DNA from 3 places in the Plantibacter sp. 2H11-2 genome. Region 2 is predicted to be linked to each of the others. Evidence: predicted binding sites of a transcription regulator. Region 2 holds the regulator's gene; each other region holds the start of a gene.

Region 1 (5,785 bases), 660 kb from region 2:
CGTTCTCCGACGCGGACGGACCAGTCGGTGTGGTCGATGCGGTCTGGCCGGACGAGCGCATCATCCTCGAACTCGACGGCCGGCAGAAGTATGTGCGGGAGGAGTTCACGCAAGGACGGGACGTGGCCGACATCGTCCTGGCGGAGAAGCATCGGGAGGATCGGCTGCGCGCGCTCGGCTACACGGTCGTCCGCGCCACCTGGGAGGACCTCGTCCATCCGAGCCGGCTCGCCGCGAAGCTCGAACGCGCGGGACTGCAACGCGCGTTCCGTTGACTCGGGCGCCCAACTGGTCGCTGTCAGCGCGGTGCGCCGACGTGACCGCGCCGCACCCTCCGTCAGCGCGGTGCGCTGGCAGGCGACCCGTCGCCAGCGCGGTGCGTCGGCGTGAGCGCGCCCCGCTGTGCCGCATGGGCTCGGAATCGGCGTGAGCGCGACCCAGGCGCGTGGGCGCGGGTCTCTGGAGACCCGCGCCCACGCGCTGGACCCGCGCTCGCGTCAGCGCACCGCGCTGGCGCCACCACACACGGCACACCACACGCGGGGTGCATCGGGGGCCGGGCACGACGAAGGCCCCGGATCGCTCCGGGGCCTCGTCAGTCGCGTGGGCGACTAGTTGGTGCGGGTGTACTTGTTGTCGTCACCGTACTGGTAGATACCGATGGTCGCCTCGGTCGGGTCACCGTTCTCATCGAACGTGATCGGACCGGAGTTGCCGTCGTAGTCGATCTTCTTGCCGTCGGCGATGGCCTTGGCGCCCTCTTCGAAGGTGGTCACCTTCTCGCCCTTGTCCTTGCCACCGGACACGGACTGGAGCTGGGCCGCCATGTCGGCACCCTCGGTCGAACCGGCCTGCAGCGCCGCGAGGGCGAGCAGGATGACGGCGTCGTAGGATTCAGCCGCGTAGCTGTAGTCCTTCAGCGGCTCGCCGCCCTCGTCCTTCACGAACGCCTGGAGGCGGTCGGTGAAGTCACCGAGCTTCGCGGTGTCGAGACCGGGCAGCGTGCCCTTGGCGCCCGTCAGGGTGCCCGGAGCGAAGTCCGCGCTGTAGTCGGCGAGGTTGCCGTCGACGAAGTAGAGCTTGTCGGAGGGGAAGCCGGCGAGACCGGGGACGATCGTCTTGGTCTCCTCGAACGCGATGATCGCGATCGCGTCGGGGTTCTCCGCCTTGACCGCGCTGATCTGCGCGTCGAACGAGGTGTCACCGGTGTTGTACGACTGCTCGGCGACCACTTCACCGCCGGCGCTCTCGAACGCTTCCTTGGTGAACTTCGCGAGGCCGGTGCCGTAGGAGTCGTTCAGGTAGATGATGCCGAGGGTGGCGTTGCCGTCCTCCGCGATCAGGTTCCCGAGGACCTCGCCCTGCAGCACGTCGGACGGCGCCGTCCGCCAGTAGAGACCGTTGTCGTCCCACGTCGTGAAGTCCGCGGAGGTGTTCGCCGGGGAGAACTGGATGACGCCTGCGCCGGTGACTTCGTCGATGAAGAGCTTCGACACACCCGAGGACGCTGCACCGATGATGGCCGTGACGCCCTCGGAGAGCAGACGGGGGACCTCGGTCGCGTACGCCTTGTTGTCGGAGTCACCCGAGTCGCCGAGCGTCAGGTCGATCTTGATGCCGAGGTCGGCGTCGTTGACCTCCTTGACCGCGAGACCGACACCGGCCTCCTCGGGCGGGCCGAGGAACGCGAGGTTACCGGTCTGCGGCAACGCCGTGCCGAGCTTCAGGGTCAGGTCGCCAGCAGGCTTGCTGCTGCTGCCGCTGTCGCCGCTACCACTTGAGGCGCAACCGCTCAGAACCAGCGCGCTGGCTCCGATCAGTGCGATACCACCGAGAACGATGGAACGTGGGCGGGAGCGAGCGGCCGTGGCCTTCGAAAAGACGCTCATGGTACTCCTTGCTTGTCAGAAGAGTGGCAGCTCCAGGGGCTGCCGTTGAGTCAAGTTATCCGCTGCACGTGCGCTGGACAATGTCGTTGACGTTACAAGCGTGTAACACGACCAAATCGTTACCTCAGGAGGGCCAGTTTCGCGCTTTTCCTGCAGTGGTCGCGCGATCAGCGCTGGAATCCGCTGTTCAGACCCTCATCGAGCGGCGCCGTTCGGCCCCGGCGGCCCGACGACCCCGGGAGGAGGCGACGAGCATGTCGACGGTGAGGGTCGCGAGCGCCAGCCACACGAGACCGAAGCCCAACCAGCGCTCCGGCGGCATCGCCTCGTGCAGGACCGCAACACCGACGACGAACTGGATGATCGGTGCGAAGTACTGGATGAAACCCATCCAGGTGAGCGGGAGGCGGCGGGCCGCCGCCGCGAACAGCAGGAGCGGGACGGCGGTGATGACGCCGGCGCCGACGAGCAGCAGGGCGTGCCCGACGCCCGCGGTGCCGATGGTCAGCCCACCGGTCACGCCGACCGCGATGAGCTGGGCGATCGCGACCGGCATCAGCCACACGGTCTCGAGCGTCAACCCGGACACGGCGTCGACCGAGCCGCCCACCAGTTTCTTGATGTAACCGTAGAGGCCGAACGAGAAGGCCAGGATGAGGGCGATCCAGGGGACGCTGCCGTGCCCGATCGCGAGGACCAGGACCGCGATCACGCTCACGACCACCGCGGCCCACTGGGCCGGACGCAGCCGCTCGCGGAGGAAGAAGACGCCGAGGAAGACGGTCACGATCGGGTTGATGAAGTACCCGAGCGACGCCTCGACCACTTGGCCGTTGAGCGCACCGTAGACGTAGGTCTGCCAGTTGACGTAGATGAGCGCTCCGGCGAGGCCCATGGTCAGGACGATGCGGCGCTGGCGGAGGATGCCGAACAGTCGACGCCAGGAACGGGTCGCCAGGATGAGGACGGCGCAGAAGACGAGGGAGAAGAGGATCCGCCACGCCACCACCTCGAAGGCGCCGGCCGGTGCGAGGGCGATGAAGTAGAGCGGGAGCGCTCCCCAGAGGCAGTAGGCGGCGACCGCCGAGAGCAGTCCGGACCGGCTCCCCTGCTGGGGTACGGCCACGCTCGCACGTCGATCCCCTCCCCCGTCGACGGTGACGGTGTGGATGTCGACGTCGGCTGGATCGCTGGGGTTCTGCACTGGTCCAGGCTAGACCCGCGACTCCCCGCGACACCCTCCGGAAACGGACACAGCCCGAACGGCGAATGCCATTCGGGCTGTTGAGCGGCCTGAGCCGCCGGATCCGTGCGCTGGTGACTAGCGGACGACGACTGCGAGGACGTCGCGCGCGGACAGGACGAGGTAGTCCTCACCGGCGTACTTGACCTCGGTGCCACCGTACTTGGAGTAGATCACCTTGTCGCCGACGGCGACGTCGAGCGGGACACGGTTGCCGTTGTCGTCGATGCGACCGGGTCCGACCGCCACGACCTCGCCCTCCTGGGGCTTCTCCTTGGCGGTGTCGGGGATGACCAGACCGGAAGCGGTGGTCTGCTCTGCCTCGACCTGCTTGATGACGATGCGATCCTCGAGCGGCTTGATGGAGACCGACACGGTTGACCTCTTTCTTGAAACGAAGACGTGGTTAGCACTCACACTGCGAGAGTGCTGATTCCAGTGTAGGCATCTTCTGGCACTCATGCAATGCGAGTGCCAATCAGCGGCTGCTACCGTTGCCGGATGCATCCAGCTCCGCCCGAGGCCCGCTGACCATGGACCGTTCGGAACTCGTCGAACTCCTCACGGCCGACGGCCTCAGGCTCCTCGACTCCCTGCCGCCCTACCCGACGAAGGACGAGGCCGTCCGCCTGGTCGGGCGCCTGCGCAAGGACGGCCACTCCCCCGAGCTGGTCGCGGCGGTCCTCACGCAGTCGCGGCTCAGGCAGAAGGCCGTCGGGAAGTTCGGACCGTTCGCCGGCCGCATGCTGTTCACCGAGGCCGGGCTCGAACAGGCCACGCGCCTTCCCGTCGCCGCATTGCACGCCGGGCGGTTCGCCCGGGCCGGCCTCACACGCGTCGCCGACCTCGGCAGCGGCATCGGCGCCGACTCGATGGCCATGGCCTCGCTCGACCTGGAGGTCACGGCGGTCGACATCGACGAGGTCACCGCGGCCATCGCCAGCTACAACCTCGCTCCGTTCCCCACGGCGACCGTGCGGAACGCCGCCGCCGAGGACGTCTCCCTCGACGACTTCGACGCGGTCTGGTTCGATCCCGCGCGGCGCACCGCAGGACACGCCGACACCGCGCGGCTGTCGAGTGCCGCCGACTACACCCCGTCCCTCGACCTGGTCTTCGGTGCGGCGACCCGCCTTCCCACCGGCGTCAAGCTCGGGCCCGGATTCGACCGCTCCCTCATCCCCGACGACGCCGAGGCGCAGTGGGTGTCGGTCGACGGACAGCTCGTCGAGATGGCGCTCTGGTTCGGCCCGCTGGCCCGTCCGGATGTCCGACGGTCCGCGCTCCTCCTCGCGGACGGCGTCCACCACGAGTTGCACGCCGAGGCCGACGCCGACGACGCCCCAGTGCGGGAGCTCGGCGACTACGTGCACGAACCCGACGGATCCGTGATCCGGGCCCGACTCATCGGCGACCTCGCCATCCGGTTGGAGGCCGGCATGCTCGGCCAGGGCATCGCCTACCTGACCTCCGACACCGCGACGAGCTCGCCGTTCGCCACGACCTTCCGGGTGCTCGAACGGCTGCCGATGGACGAGAAGGTCCTCAAGCGCACGATGCGTGATCGCGGGATCGGCGTCCTCGAGATCAAGAAACGCGGCGTCGACGTCGACCCCGCGGCGTTCCGGAAGCGCCTCGCGCTGAAGGGCGACGGCTCTGCCACGATCATCCTCACGAGGATCGCCGGCAAACACAGTGCGCTGCTCGTCGAACGGGTGACGCCGGCCGCCGACGCCTGACCCGACGGCGTCCGTCGGGCCGCAGCGCCCCGAGGAGGATCAGGTCGAAACGTACCCGATGATCACGACGACGCTGTAGACGAGCCAGCCGACCGAGCAGGCGAGGCCGACGAACCCGGTCACGAGGCCGGTGAGGGCGCGACCTCGGCCCTGCGGCTCGCGACGCCTGGCTCCGAACCCGAGCACGATCGCGGCGATCGACAGGGGAAAGCCCCAACCGACGAAGACCGACACGACGAGCCCGACGACACCGGTGATGAGCGACCAGGTGCTCCGCGAGGTCCCGGTCGACGCAGCAGGGGTCTGCGTCTGCGACTGCTGGTACGCGGCGTAGCCACCCTGGCTCGGCGCCTGGTAGACCGCCGTCGGCACCGTCTGGAGATAGGTCGCATGATCGCCCTGCCAACCCGCCGGAGGGGCCGAGGGGGATGAGCCCTGCTGGGCAGGGCGCGTCGGTGGCGTGACGGGCGCGCCGGCGCCGCGCTGCCAATCCGTGGGCGGCGGGGAGGCCTGACCCTGAGGCTGGTACGGCTGTTGGGCCTGGGGCTGAGGCGGGTACGGCTGCTGCCGGCCCTGGGGCTGAGGCTGATACGGCTGCTGCTGGCCCTGCGGCGCGACGCCGGCCTGCTGGGAGGGCTGTGGCGGCTGGTACGGCGACCAGGGCTGCTGGGGCTGGGGCTGCTGCCCCCACGGCTGCTGCGGCTGCCCGTTCGGCTGCTCGGCCTGCGGCGGGCGTGACTGCCCGTCCGCCGCACCGTCCTGGTGCTGAGGTCGTCCGTCGGGGTGCTCGTGCTGATCCATCGCCGCTCCTTCGATCCGTGACCGGGTACCGGCCCATCCTATGCGCCGACGTCCGCGCACCCGGTCGAGTGCCGGACACGGCTGGTCGAGCGGTCAGTGCACCTGGATCTCGG
Region 2 (5,785 bases):
CCGCGCAGCGGCGGAGCGGTCGGGGTTCGAGGACTCAGGCTCCGCCAAGGGTGCCCTCCTGCAGGGAACCGCCGAGGACATGCGCGTGCACGTGGAAGACCGTCTGCCCGGCGGACTCGCCGGTGTTGAAGACGAGTCGGAACTCGCCACCCGTGTGCTCCTTCGCAAGCGACGACGCCACCTCGACCATCTCAGCGAGCAAGGAGGGGTCGCCAGCGGCCAACTCCACGACATTGCGGTACTCGGCGGTCTTCGGGACGACGAGGAGGTGCACGGGCGCCTGCGGTGCGATGTCGGCGAACGCGATCACCCGATCGGTCTCGGCGAGGAGGGTCGTCGGGATCTCCCCCGACACGATGCGGCTGAATACCGACGGTGCTTCACTCATGTCCACCAGTCTAAGGTTCGTGGCGGCCTCATGCGCGGGCTGGTGGATCGTCACCACCGACCGAGCAGCACGTTGAGCGCGGCGATCGCCGCAGGCCCTGCCGTCGAGGTGCGCAGGACGCCCGAGCCGATCCGGACCTCGACGGCGCCGGCCGCTTGGAGCCGCTCCCGCTCCGCCGGCGAGATGCCGCCCTCCGGACCGACGACGAGCACAAGTTCCTCGGCGAGCAGGGCCGACGGGTCGAGCTCCGAGAGAGCGAGTGCCGCGCTGGGTTCGAGCACGAGGACGGTCCGGCCGGCGACGATCGACGCGAGTCCGCGGGTGTCGACGACCTCGGCCACCTCGGGGACCCGTGCGCGGATCGACTGCTTCGACGCCTCCCGCACGATGAGCTGCCAGCGCGCACGGCCCTTGACCGCTTTGTCGCCCTGCCATCTCGAGATGCTGCGCTCGGCGCCCCACGGGACGATCCGGTCGACACCCAGCTCGGTCGCCGCCTGGATGGCGAGTTCGTCGCGATCACCCTTGGCCAGCGCCTGCACGAGGACAAGCCCGGGACGGTTCTCCGGATGCACCACGACCGATTCGACGCGGATCTCCAACTCCCCCGGCTCGCTGCGCACGACCGGTCCGGTCGCGATCAGGCCCCGGCCGTTGCCGATCGACGTCGTCTCGCCGACCCGCAGCCGACTCACGGCGACGGCGTGTTTCGCCTCGGGCCCGCGGAGGGTCACCGAGTCGCCGACACCGGTCGATTCGAGATCCTCACGGAGGTACAACGAACTCATCTCAACCGACGCCGTGGAAGCGGTCGCGGATCTTCGCGAACAGGCCCTGCTGGAACTGCGCGAGCGCCGGAGCACCCTGGCGTCGTCCTGAGGCGAAGCTCTTGATCAGCTCGCGTTCGCGGTGGTCGAGCTTCGTCGGCGTGACGACCTGGACGCCGATCTTGAGGTCGCCCCGGCTGTTCCCGCGGAGACGGGTGACACCGCGGTCCTTGACCGTGATGACCTCGGAGCTCTGCACGCCCGGCCGCAGCTCGACCTCGACGTCGCCGTCGAGCGCGTGGACGGTGACCTGGCGGCCGAGGATGGCGTCGGTCATCGGGACTTCGAGCGTGCACAACAGGTCGTCGCCGTCGCGGCTGAAGACGTCGTGGTGCTTGACCTTCATCTCGAGGTAGAGGTCGCCGTTCGGGCCGCCGGCCGGGCCGACCTCGCCGCTCCCCGGCATCTGCAGACGCAGACCGGTGTCGACGCCGGCCGGGATGTCGACCGAGACGGTGCGGCGGGCACGGAGCCGACCCTGACCCTGGCAGGTGACGCACGGGGTCGCGATGATCGTGCCGTAGCCGCGGCAGGTGCCGCAGGGCGCCGACGTCATGACGTTGCCGAGCAGCGAGCGGACGGCCCGCTGGATGGAGCCGGTGCCGTGACAGATGTCGCAGGTCACCGGTGAGGTGCCGGGCTGGCAGCAGGAGCCGTTGCAGGTGCTGCAGAGCACGGCGGTGTCGACCTCGAGGTCGCGGTGGGTGCCGAAGATGACCTCGTCGAGGTCGAGCTCGACGCGCAACAGGGCGTCCTCCCCGCGTGCGCGACGGGACTTGGGTCCGCGCTGCTGGCCGCCACCGCCGAAGAAGGTGTCGAAGATGTCGCCGAAGCCGCCGAACCCGGCGTCGCCGCCACCGAACCCACCAGCCTGCGGACCGAGGTCGTACTGCTGGCGCTGCTTGGGGTCGCTCAGCACGTCGTAGGCGTGCGTGACCTCCTTGAACCGTTCCGAGGCGTCGGAACCCGGGTTCACGTCGGGGTGCAGTTCGCGTGCGAGGCGGCGGTACGCCTTCTTGATCTCTTCGGGCGTCGCCTCCTTGGCGACACCGAGTGCTGCGTAGTGGTCGGGGTAGTCAGCCACTGAGGGCCTTTCGTTCGAGGTGCGGAAGGTGTTGGGGGACGCGACGAGGATGCGTCACTCGGCGTCGAGGATGCGCGAGAGGTACCTGGCGACGGCGCGGACCGCAGCCATGTTGCTCGCGTAGTCCATTCTCGTGGGGCCGAGGACGCCGAGCCGGGCGATTTCGCCACCAGAGGAACGGTAGTTCCCGGCGAGGACACTCGTGGTCTCGAGGCCGAACGACGCGTTCTCCCGCCCGATGCTGGCGACCACGCTGTCGCGTTCGGACTCCATCTCACCGAAGAGCCGAAGCAGCACGACCTGCTGCTCGATGGCGTCCAGGACCGGATAGATGCTGCCGGGGAAGTCGTCTTCAGTACGGGCGAGGTTGGCGGCACCGGCCATGACGAGGCGGTCCTGGCGCTGCGCCGACAGCTGCTCGCGCACCGCGTCGACGATGCGGACGGCCGCCGCGCGATCGAGGTCGGCGATATCGGCGGGGACGTCGCCGATCGCGTCGTGGGCGTCGAGGAGTGGACGGCCCGCGACCGCCTCGTTGCACAGCGAGCGGAGCCGCGAGATGAGGTCGTCGTCGACCGGGCTCTCCGTCTCGATGAGCCGCTGCTCGACGCGGCCGTTGTCGAGGATGATGACCGCGAGCACACGGTTCGGGGTGACGCTCACCAACTCGAGATGCCGGACGCGTGCCCGGGAGAACATCGGGTACTGGACGAGCGCGACCTGGTTCGTCAGCTGCGAGAGCAGCCGCACCGTGCGGTGCAGGACCTCGTCGAGGTCGCCGGACGCGCCGAGGAAGGTCTCGATCGCCGTCCGTTGGGCGTTGTTCAGCGGACGGCGATCGGCCAGGTGGTCGACGAACATCCGGTAACCCTTGTCGGTGGGCACCCGGCCGGAAGAGGTGTGGGGAGCTGCGATGAGCTCTTCGTCCTCGAGCTGCGCCATGTCGTTGCGGATGGTGGCTGCGGAGACCCCGAAGGAGTGGCGGTCGACGATCGTCTTGGAACCGACGGGCTCGCGCGAGGCGACGTAGTCCTGCACGATGACGCGGAGCACTTCGAGACCGCGATCCGACACCATCTCGATCTCCTCCCGTCATCCACCTCGGAGCGCCGACCATCAGCACTCGAAGACCCTGACTGCCAATCATATCGTGGCCTCCGCGCGGCCGTCCCTTGCGCGGCCCCGTGCCGCGGGAATACCGTTGGCCGCAGGCGTGGGTCCCTGATGAGCAACACCTGGTGCGATACGCTCAGCTGGACCAATTGAATATCACTCTCCGTGAAAGGTGCGAAGATGTCCGATCCGAACGCTCAGCCGCCCGTCGACCCAGCGAAGGGCGGGTCGGTTCCGCCTGCAGGAGACGGCGCGACGCCCCCTCCCGCAGCTCCGCAGCAGCCGCCCGCAGGCGCCTACCCGCCCCCGCCCGCCGGCGGCTACGCGCCGCCGCCGCCCGCTGCAGGCTCCTACCCGCCGCCGCCCGCAGGCGCCCCGCAGTACCAGCAGCCGTACGCCGCCGCTCAGCCCATGAGCCCGTCGGACGAGAAGCTCTGGTCGACGCTCATCCACATCGGTGGGATCTTCTTCGGATTCATCCCGCCGCTGATCGGCTACCTGGTCCTCAAGGACCGCGGCCCGTTCATCAAGGCGCACACGCTCACCGCGCTGAACTTCCAGCTGACGATGCTGATCGCGCTGGTGGTCGGCTCGATCCTGACGATCGTCGTCGTGGGTCTGTTCATCATCATCGCCGTGTACGTCGTCGTGATCGTGTTCAGCATCATCGCCGCGATCAAGGCGAACAAGGGCGAGCTGTACAGCTACCCGCTCACGATCCAGTTCATCAAGGCCTGATCCGTCGAGTCGCACGAGAACAGCCCCGTCCGGTCCGCCGGGCGGGGCTGTTCTGCGCCTCGGGCAGGGTCAGTCGCCGACCAGACGGCGGACGACCGCGTCGGCGAGGAGCCGTCCGCGGCGCGTGAGCTCCAGCCGTCCGAGCAGGGCCTGCCGTGCGTCGACCAGTTCCTCGGCGATGAGCCCGGCCACCGCCGTGCGAGCCTCGGGGGCGAGCGTCCGGATCGGGATGCCGTCCCGCGTGCGGGTGAGCAGCAGGATGCGTTCGAGTTCCCGCGTCTCGTCGTCCAGGGTCTCCCGGCCGGCGGCCGGCGACTCCCCCGCCGCGATCCGCTGGGCGTAGGCCGCCGGGTGCTTGACGTTCCACCAGCGCACCCCGCCGACGTGACTGTGCGAGCCCGGGCCGACACCCCACCAGTCCTCGCCGGTCCAGTAGGAGAGGTTGTGCCGGGAGCGGTGCGTGTCGTCCGTCGCCCAGTTGCTGACCTCGTACCAGCCGTAGCCGGCCTCGGTAAGGAGATCGTCGGCGAGCTCGTACATGTCGGCCTGCAGGTCTTCGTCGGGGGTCCCCACCACGCCCGAGCGGATCTGGCGCGCGAGTTTCGTCCCGGGTTCGACGATGAGCGAATAGGCCGACACGTGGTCCGGAGCGCAGGCGATCGCCGTCTCGAGTGAGACGCGCCAGTCGGCCAGGGTCTCCCCCGGCGTCCCGTAGATGAGGTCCAGGCTGACGCCGAGGCCGGCCTCGCGGGCCCACTGCACGACGAGCGGCACCCGAGCCGGATCGTGCGTGCGCTCGAGGGTGGCGAGCACACTCGGCACCGCGGACTGCATCCCGAAGGACACCCGGGTGAATCCGGCTTCGGCGAGCGTGCGGAGATAGGCGGCGTCGACGGAGTCGGGGTTCGCCTCGGTCGTCACTTCGGCGCCGGGCGCGAGGTCGAAGTTGTCCGTCACGCCACGGAGCATCCGGACCAGGTCGTCAGCGGGAAGGAGGGTCGGTGTCCCGCCACCGAAGAACACGGTCGATACCGGTCGGTCGGGGACGGTCGACGACGCCAGGACGGACTTGCCGAAGCGGAGTTCCGCGACCGCCTCGTCGGCGTAGTCCGATTGCTTCGCGCCTCGGAGCTCGGTCGCCGTGTAGGTGTTGAAGTCGCAGTAGCCGCATCTGACCCGGCAGAACGGGACGTGCAGGTAGACCCCGAAGTTGCGTTCGTGGGCACCGACGGCCGCCGTCTCCGGGAGGAGTCCGTCGGACGGGGCCGGATCGGCGAGTGGGAGGGCGCTCGGCACGGTCCGTCGCTCAGACGCCGCGCGACGGCAGGAGTGCGCGGAGGTAGGCGTCGTTCATGGTCTTGCGGCGGCGCTTGGAGCCGACGAGCTTCGCGGCACCCTTCGTCGGGCGGAAGAACGAGCGCACGACGATCCAGACGGAGTCGTCCTCGCGCTGCTCGATCGTGAAGGACTGCTCACCGCTCTCCGGATCGCCCTCCATCGTGCCGATGGCCAGGCTCACGTGACCCGGCTCCTCGGTGACGGAGATGACGCGATGCGGCCCGACGAGCGGTTCCCCGCCGACTGTGCCGGCGAAGACGACCGTCGTGCCCGGCGTGATGAACGGCGTGCCGTCCT
Region 3 (5,785 bases), 550 kb from region 2:
GTGGTGGCTCTACCTCGGCGGCCCGATCGGATGCGTGTTCATCGCCGTGGCGGCGTTCCTCGTGCAGCACACGGGCGTGCTCATCCTCGGGCTCGGCACAGTGGCCGGTCAGACCCTGAGCGCGCTCGCCCTCGACGTGCTCCTGCCCACCGACGACGGCGGCGTGCATGTCGCGACGGTCATCGGGACACTCCTCGCGTTCGCCGCCGTGGCGATCGCATCGGCGCGGTTCAGGCGTCGTCCCACGGCATCGTCGTCCGCCGACTGAGTCGAGCCGTCGAGCCGTCGGATGCCGTGAGCGACTCCGTCCTCAGGGCATGGAGCTGAGGTGCGCCTTCGCGTTGATCGTCTTGCGGCGCCCCGTGCGAGCGTTACCCGGCTTCCCTCCGACGTACAGCCAGCCGAGGAGCTCCTCGCCCTTCTTCAGGCCGTGTGCCTTCCGGACCGCTTTGGCGCGAGTCGCGCCGCCGGTGCGCCAGAACACGCCCCAACCGGCGTCGTCGAGCAGGAGGCTGACCATGTGGGCCACTCCGGCCGCGACCGCCTCCTGCTCCCAGGCGGGCACCTTCGACTTCTTCACGCTCACGACGACCGCGAGCAACAGGGGCGCGCGGAGCGGCTTCGTCGAGGGCTTCGAGTCACCCTCCGCCTTCGCGAGCGCCCGGCCGAGCTTCACCCGGTCGTCGCCGCGGAGGGTGATGACCCGCCACGGACGCAGGGCGCTGTGGTCGGCCACCCGACCGGCGGCCCCGAGGACCTCGAGGAGTTCCGCGTCACTCGGAGCGACGTCGGTGACCTTGGACCACGAACGGCGTCCGGCGACGGCGGCGAGGACCGGGCGCTCGACCGGTTCGGTCACTCCGTCGGCTCGGTGGTGTCGGCCGCGGCGAAGTTGAGCGCGATCGAGTTCATGCAGTAGCGGTCGCCGGTGGGCGTGCCGAAGCCGTCGTCGAACACGTGGCCGAGGTGCGAGCCGCAGTTGGCGCACCGGACCTCGGTGCGCACCATGCCGAGGGTGCGGTCCTCGATGAGCTGCACCGCCTCGGGGTTCACGGACTCGTAGAAGCTCGGCCATCCGCAGCCGGAATCGAACTTGGTACCGCTCTTGAAGAGTTCGGCGTTGCAGGCGGCACAGGTGTAGAGGCCCGCGCGCGACTCGTCGAGGAGCTCACCCGTCCAGGCCCGCTCGGTCGCCGCTCCGCGGAGGACCTGATACTGCTCCGGCGTGAGTTCCTCGCGCCACTGCTCATCGGTCTTCGACACGTCGTACGTCATGCTGCTCCATTCGTCTCGGTCATCCTACGTGCGGGGCTGCCTCGTGCATGCGGCTCCCGACGTATTCCATAACACTGCACCGAGCCTGATCCTTCCCGGTGAACGTCGGCCCTCGCCGGGGTGGATGCGGCCCGGCGGCCATCGGCTGAATAGACTTGGACGGCGGCGGACCGGAGCATGACTCCACGGTCGCCGCATCGGCACCGATCGGCAGGAGATGAGCATGCAGCCAGCGTCGCGCACGCCTGCCGATGACGACGCGTCGACGCCGACGGGAGGCCTCGACCAGCGCGAGCTCGAGATCCTCGAGTTCGAGTCCCACTGGATGCAGCACGTCGGGGCCAAGGAGGCCGCCATCCGCGACCGCTTCGCCCTGTCCCCGGCCCGGTACTATCAACTGCTCGGCGCGCTCATCGACTCGCCGTCCGCCCTCGCCCACGACCCCATGCTGATCAAGCGGCTGCAGCGCACCCGCGACGCCCGACTCTCGGCGCGAGGAGCCCCGGCTCCCCGCACCGACGGCTGAGCAGCTCTCGGAGACCACACCATGGCTGAATCCTTCCCGCCCGACCGCTTCGACGAGGTCCCCGACCTCAAGCGCGTCGGTGCGCACCGTGCCCCTGCTCCCAAGGGACGCGGCTGGATCGCCTTCCTCGTCGCCGTCGTCGCCACGCTCGTCCTCGTGGGGGTCGGCACCTTCGCCCTGTTCGGGCTGAACGACCGGATCGACTTCTTCGGCGGCTCGCAGAGCCCGAGCGCCACGCCCACGCCGACCCCCACCCCGACCGAGGCTGCCCCCGTCATCGACCCCGCGGCCAGCATCCTCGTCCTGAACGGCACACCCACCGCCGGCCTGGCGGCATCGGCGGCGGCAGCGATCACGGCCGCCGGCTTCACGCAGCAGATCCCGACGAGCGATGCCAGCACGGAGGACGTCACGGCGAGCGGCGTCTACTACCAGGATCCGTCGCAGGAGGGCGTCGCCCGCGCCATCGCGAACGCGCTCGGCGGCATCCCGATCCAGATCACGGACACGTACGCGATCCCCGTCGAGGAGGGCGAGGCACCGGTCCTCCGCATCGTCGTCGTGGTCGGCGCGGACTACCAGCCGGCCGCCTGAGCGCGGCTGAGGGAGGTCGATCTCGCGGTTTGCCGGAACGCCGTGTTTCCGGAGTGTTTCCTCCATGTTGAGTTGTCGTATCACTCCGCTCCATTTGTCGATTTCGGGGTGAATCCGCGCGGTGCTCCGGATTAGTATCTGGAACTGGCCGCTCATCCCGTCCCGTCTCGACTCGCCCCCGGGTCCGCTTCGGCGCAGGGTGGTCACCGGGGTCCCGATCCCGGATGGCAGGTCCGGGTTCGGCAACAGTCGATGCCTGCGAGCACGCAGCAATGGGAGTATGAAATGGCGAACGGAACCGTCAAGTGGTTCAACGCTGAGAAGGGCTTCGGCTTCATCACGGTCGACGACGGCGGACAGGATGTCTTCGTCCACTACTCGGCGATCGACATGAGCGGCTACAAGTCCTTGGAAGAGGGCCAGGCGGTCGTCTTCGAGGTCGGCACTGGAGCAAAGGGGCCTCAGGCCGAGGGTGTGCGCCTGGCGTAGCCGCTGATCAGGTACGCGATTCCTGCGACGCCGTCCACTTCGGTGGGCGGCGTCGTTCGTCGTTCCGGGGCTGTTCCCGGGAGTTCGCTCAGGGCGCCGGTGCTCACTTGCACTCCCACCCCCTGAGTGCCAGAATCGACTTAGCACTCGTACTCATTGAGTGCTAACAACGTTCATGACGTCCGGGAGGGACGAAAAACACACATGGCTAAGATCATTGCTTTCGACGAGGAGGCCCGTCGCGGCCTCGAGCGTGGACTGAACATTCTTGCTGACACGGTCAAGGTCACCCTTGGGCCGCGCGGTCGCAACGTTGTCCTCGAGAAGAAGTGGGGCGCCCCCACGATCACCAACGACGGCGTGTCCATCGCCAAGGAGATCGAACTCGACGACCCGTACGAGAAGATCGGCGCGGAGCTCGTCAAGGAGGTCGCCAAGAAGACCGATGACGTCGCCGGCGACGGCACCACCACGGCGACCGTGCTGGCACAGGCGCTCGTCCGCGAGGGCCTCCGCAACGTCGCCGCAGGCGCCGACCCCATCAGCCTCAAGCGCGGCATCGAGAAGGCCGTCGAGGCCGTCACGGTCGAGCTCATCGCCAACGCTAAGGAGGTGGAGACCAAGGAGGAGATCGCTGCGACCGCTTCCATCTCCGCCGGCGACACCACCATCGGCGAGATCATCGCCGAGGCGATCGACAAGGTCGGCAAGGAGGGCGTCGTCACCGTCGAGGAGTCGAACACCTTCGGCACCGAGCTCGAGCTCACCGAGGGCATGCGCTTCGACAAGGGCTACCTGTCGCAGTACTTCGTGACCGACCCCGACCGCCAGGAAGCGGTGTTCGAGGACCCCTACATCCTCATCGCCAACCAGAAGATCTCCGCGATCAAGGACCTCCTGCCGATCGTCGACCAGGTCATCCAGTCGGGCAAGCAGCTCCTCATCATCGCTGAGGACGTCGACGGCGAAGCTCTCGCGACGCTCGTCGTCAACAAGATCCGTGGCATCTTCAAGTCCGTCGCCGTCAAGGCTCCGGGCTTCGGCGACCGCCGCAAGGCTCAGCTGCAGGACATCGCCATCCTCACCGGTGGCCAGGTCATCTCCGAGGAGGTCGGCCTCAAGCTCGAGACCGTCACCCTCGACCTGCTCGGCCGTGCGCGCAAGGTCGTCATCACCAAGGATGAGACCACCATCGTCGAGGGTGCCGGCGACGCCGACGCCATCGCCGGTCGTGTCTCGCAGATCCGCAAGGAGATCGACAACACCGACAGCGACTACGACCGCGAGAAGCTCCAGGAGCGTCTCGCCAAGCTCGCGGGCGGTGTTGCGGTCATCAAGGCCGGTGCAGCGACCGAGGTCGAGCTCAAGGAGCGCAAGCACCGCATCGAGGACGCCGTTCGCAACGCGAAGGCTGCCGTTGAAGAGGGCATCGTCGCCGGTGGTGGCGTCGCCCTGATCCAGGCCGGCAAGACCGCGTTCGAGAAGCTCGAGCTCGTCGGCGACGAGGCGACCGGTGCGAACATCGTCAAGGTCGCCATCGACGCTCCGCTCAAGCAGATCGCGCTCAACGCAGGCCTCGAGCCTGGCGTCGTCGCCGACAAGGTCCGCAACCTGCCCGTCGGACACGGCCTCAACGCCGCGACCGGTGAGTACGTCGACATGCTCGCTGCCGGCATCAACGACCCGGTGAAGGTCACCCGCTCCGCGCTGCTCAACGCAGCGTCGATCGCCGGCCTGTTCCTCACCACCGAGGCCGTCGTCGCCGACAAGCCGGAGAAGAACCCGGCTCCGGCCGGCGACCCGACCGGTGGCATGGACTTCTAAGTCCGACAGCAACACCTGCGCAGGGCGTCTCCTTCGGGAGGCGCCCTGCGTCGTTTCCACCAGACGCATCGGGGAGAACCCTCGATCTGTATGCCTGTTTCCGCATGGGTCCGACAGTCGTTGTGGAGACGTGACCGGAACGGCATATCGGCCCGCGCGCCAGTTCCTATGATCGAGCTATGAGACGTATCGGGGGAGCGGCGATCGCCGCCGTATTGATTCTGGGGCTGAGCGCGTGCACGCCGGCCGAGCCGAAGCCGACGACGACGTCCACACCGGTGTCGTCCGCGACACCGACCACCGCCCCTGGGCCCACCACCCCGGTCAGCTCGTACGGGCTGGGATGTCAGGACCTCGTCCCAGCCGACATCGTCAGCTCGGCGCTCGCGCCCTCCGTCGTACTCGAGGCCCCGTTCACGGATGACATCAACGCGACACCGATCAACACGGCGCCCGTGGCGCTCGGAGGACTGCAGTGCAGCTGGGGGAACGGGGAGCCCCGTAGCCGACTGCAGGGCGGCTCTCCGCTCGGGACCGAGCGCTGGGCGACGGTGATGGTGCTCCCGCAAGCGTCCGCAGTCTGGCAGCCGTTCTTCGAAGATTGGACGTCGGGCGAGCCCGGCCCCTGGGAGAACTCCACGCCGCTCTCCTGCTTCACCGGTGATGGACGTGTGCTCGATGTGTGCAGTATGCAGTTCCTCGTCGGCGACAGCTGGGTGGAGGTCCTCATCGACGGCCCGGCCGACAATGTCGCCGAGTCCGACGAAGCGGCGCGGACTGCGGTCATGCCGTTCGTCGAGTCGATCAGGGTCGCGTTGGAGCCGACGGCGACCGCGCCCCGTTTCGACTGGGGCGACACGACGGCCGTGGCGGGTGTCCTGCCAGCCGAGTGCGAGGGTTTCGTGCCCGAGGCGACGATGAGTGACCTGCTCGGCCAGCAACTGGCGTACACGTCGGCGCCGAAGAAAGGCGGGTCGGTCAGCCGAGGGGCCGCCAACGACTTCGGCGTCCCGGACTGTATCTTCGGGCTCCCTGACAGCGATTCGGCCCGCGGATTGCTCACCGCTCTGCCCCATG

Evidence for each region. Region 2 encodes HrcA, which represses chaperone genes, less so after heat shock. Its sites were predicted from a motif close to TTNGCACTCGNNNNNNNCGAGTGCNAA; they were not measured.
Region 1: a site for HrcA is predicted at 3,584-3,610, ahead of groES (co-chaperone GroES). Genes of this name have one in related genera too.
Region 3: a site for HrcA is predicted at 3,025-3,051, ahead of groL (chaperonin GroEL). Genes of this name have one in related genera too.

What each region holds. Positions count from the first base shown of each region.
Region 1 is NZ_JBNBBL010000001.1:816,819-822,603, forward strand. It holds gene ACQG07_RS03795 (hypothetical protein) at 1-275, shown strand, start outside; gene ACQG07_RS03800 (ABC transporter substrate-binding protein) at 612-1,889, opposite strand; gene rarD (EamA family transporter RarD) at 2,077-3,015, opposite strand; gene groES (co-chaperone GroES) at 3,211-3,507, opposite strand; gene ACQG07_RS03815 (class I SAM-dependent methyltransferase) at 3,666-4,871, shown strand; gene ACQG07_RS03820 (DUF4190 domain-containing protein) at 4,911-5,672, opposite strand; gene tsaD (tRNA (adenosine(37)-N6)-threonylcarbamoyltransferase complex transferase subunit TsaD) at 5,766-5,785, opposite strand, start outside.
Region 2 is NZ_JBNBBL010000001.1:152,166-157,950, forward strand. It holds gene ACQG07_RS00665 (HIT domain-containing protein) at 35-388, opposite strand; gene ACQG07_RS00670 (16S rRNA (uracil(1498)-N(3))-methyltransferase) at 439-1,176, opposite strand; gene dnaJ (molecular chaperone DnaJ) at 1,178-2,299, opposite strand; gene hrcA (heat-inducible transcriptional repressor HrcA) at 2,354-3,376, opposite strand; gene ACQG07_RS00685 (DUF4870 domain-containing protein) at 3,593-4,150, shown strand; gene hemW (radical SAM family heme chaperone HemW) at 4,220-5,446, opposite strand; gene ACQG07_RS00695 (DUF1990 family protein) at 5,457-5,785, opposite strand, start outside.
Region 3 is NZ_JBNBBL010000001.1:698,112-703,896, reverse strand. It holds gene ACQG07_RS03265 (DMT family transporter) at 1-268, shown strand, start outside; gene ACQG07_RS03260 (nitroreductase family protein) at 311-859, opposite strand; gene msrB (peptide-methionine (R)-S-oxide reductase MsrB) at 856-1,275, opposite strand; gene ACQG07_RS03250 (DUF3263 domain-containing protein) at 1,499-1,801, shown strand; gene ACQG07_RS03245 (LytR C-terminal domain-containing protein) at 1,823-2,395, shown strand; gene ACQG07_RS03240 (cold-shock protein) at 2,681-2,884, shown strand; gene groL (chaperonin GroEL) at 3,089-4,708, shown strand; gene ACQG07_RS03230 (hypothetical protein) at 4,888-5,785, shown strand, end outside.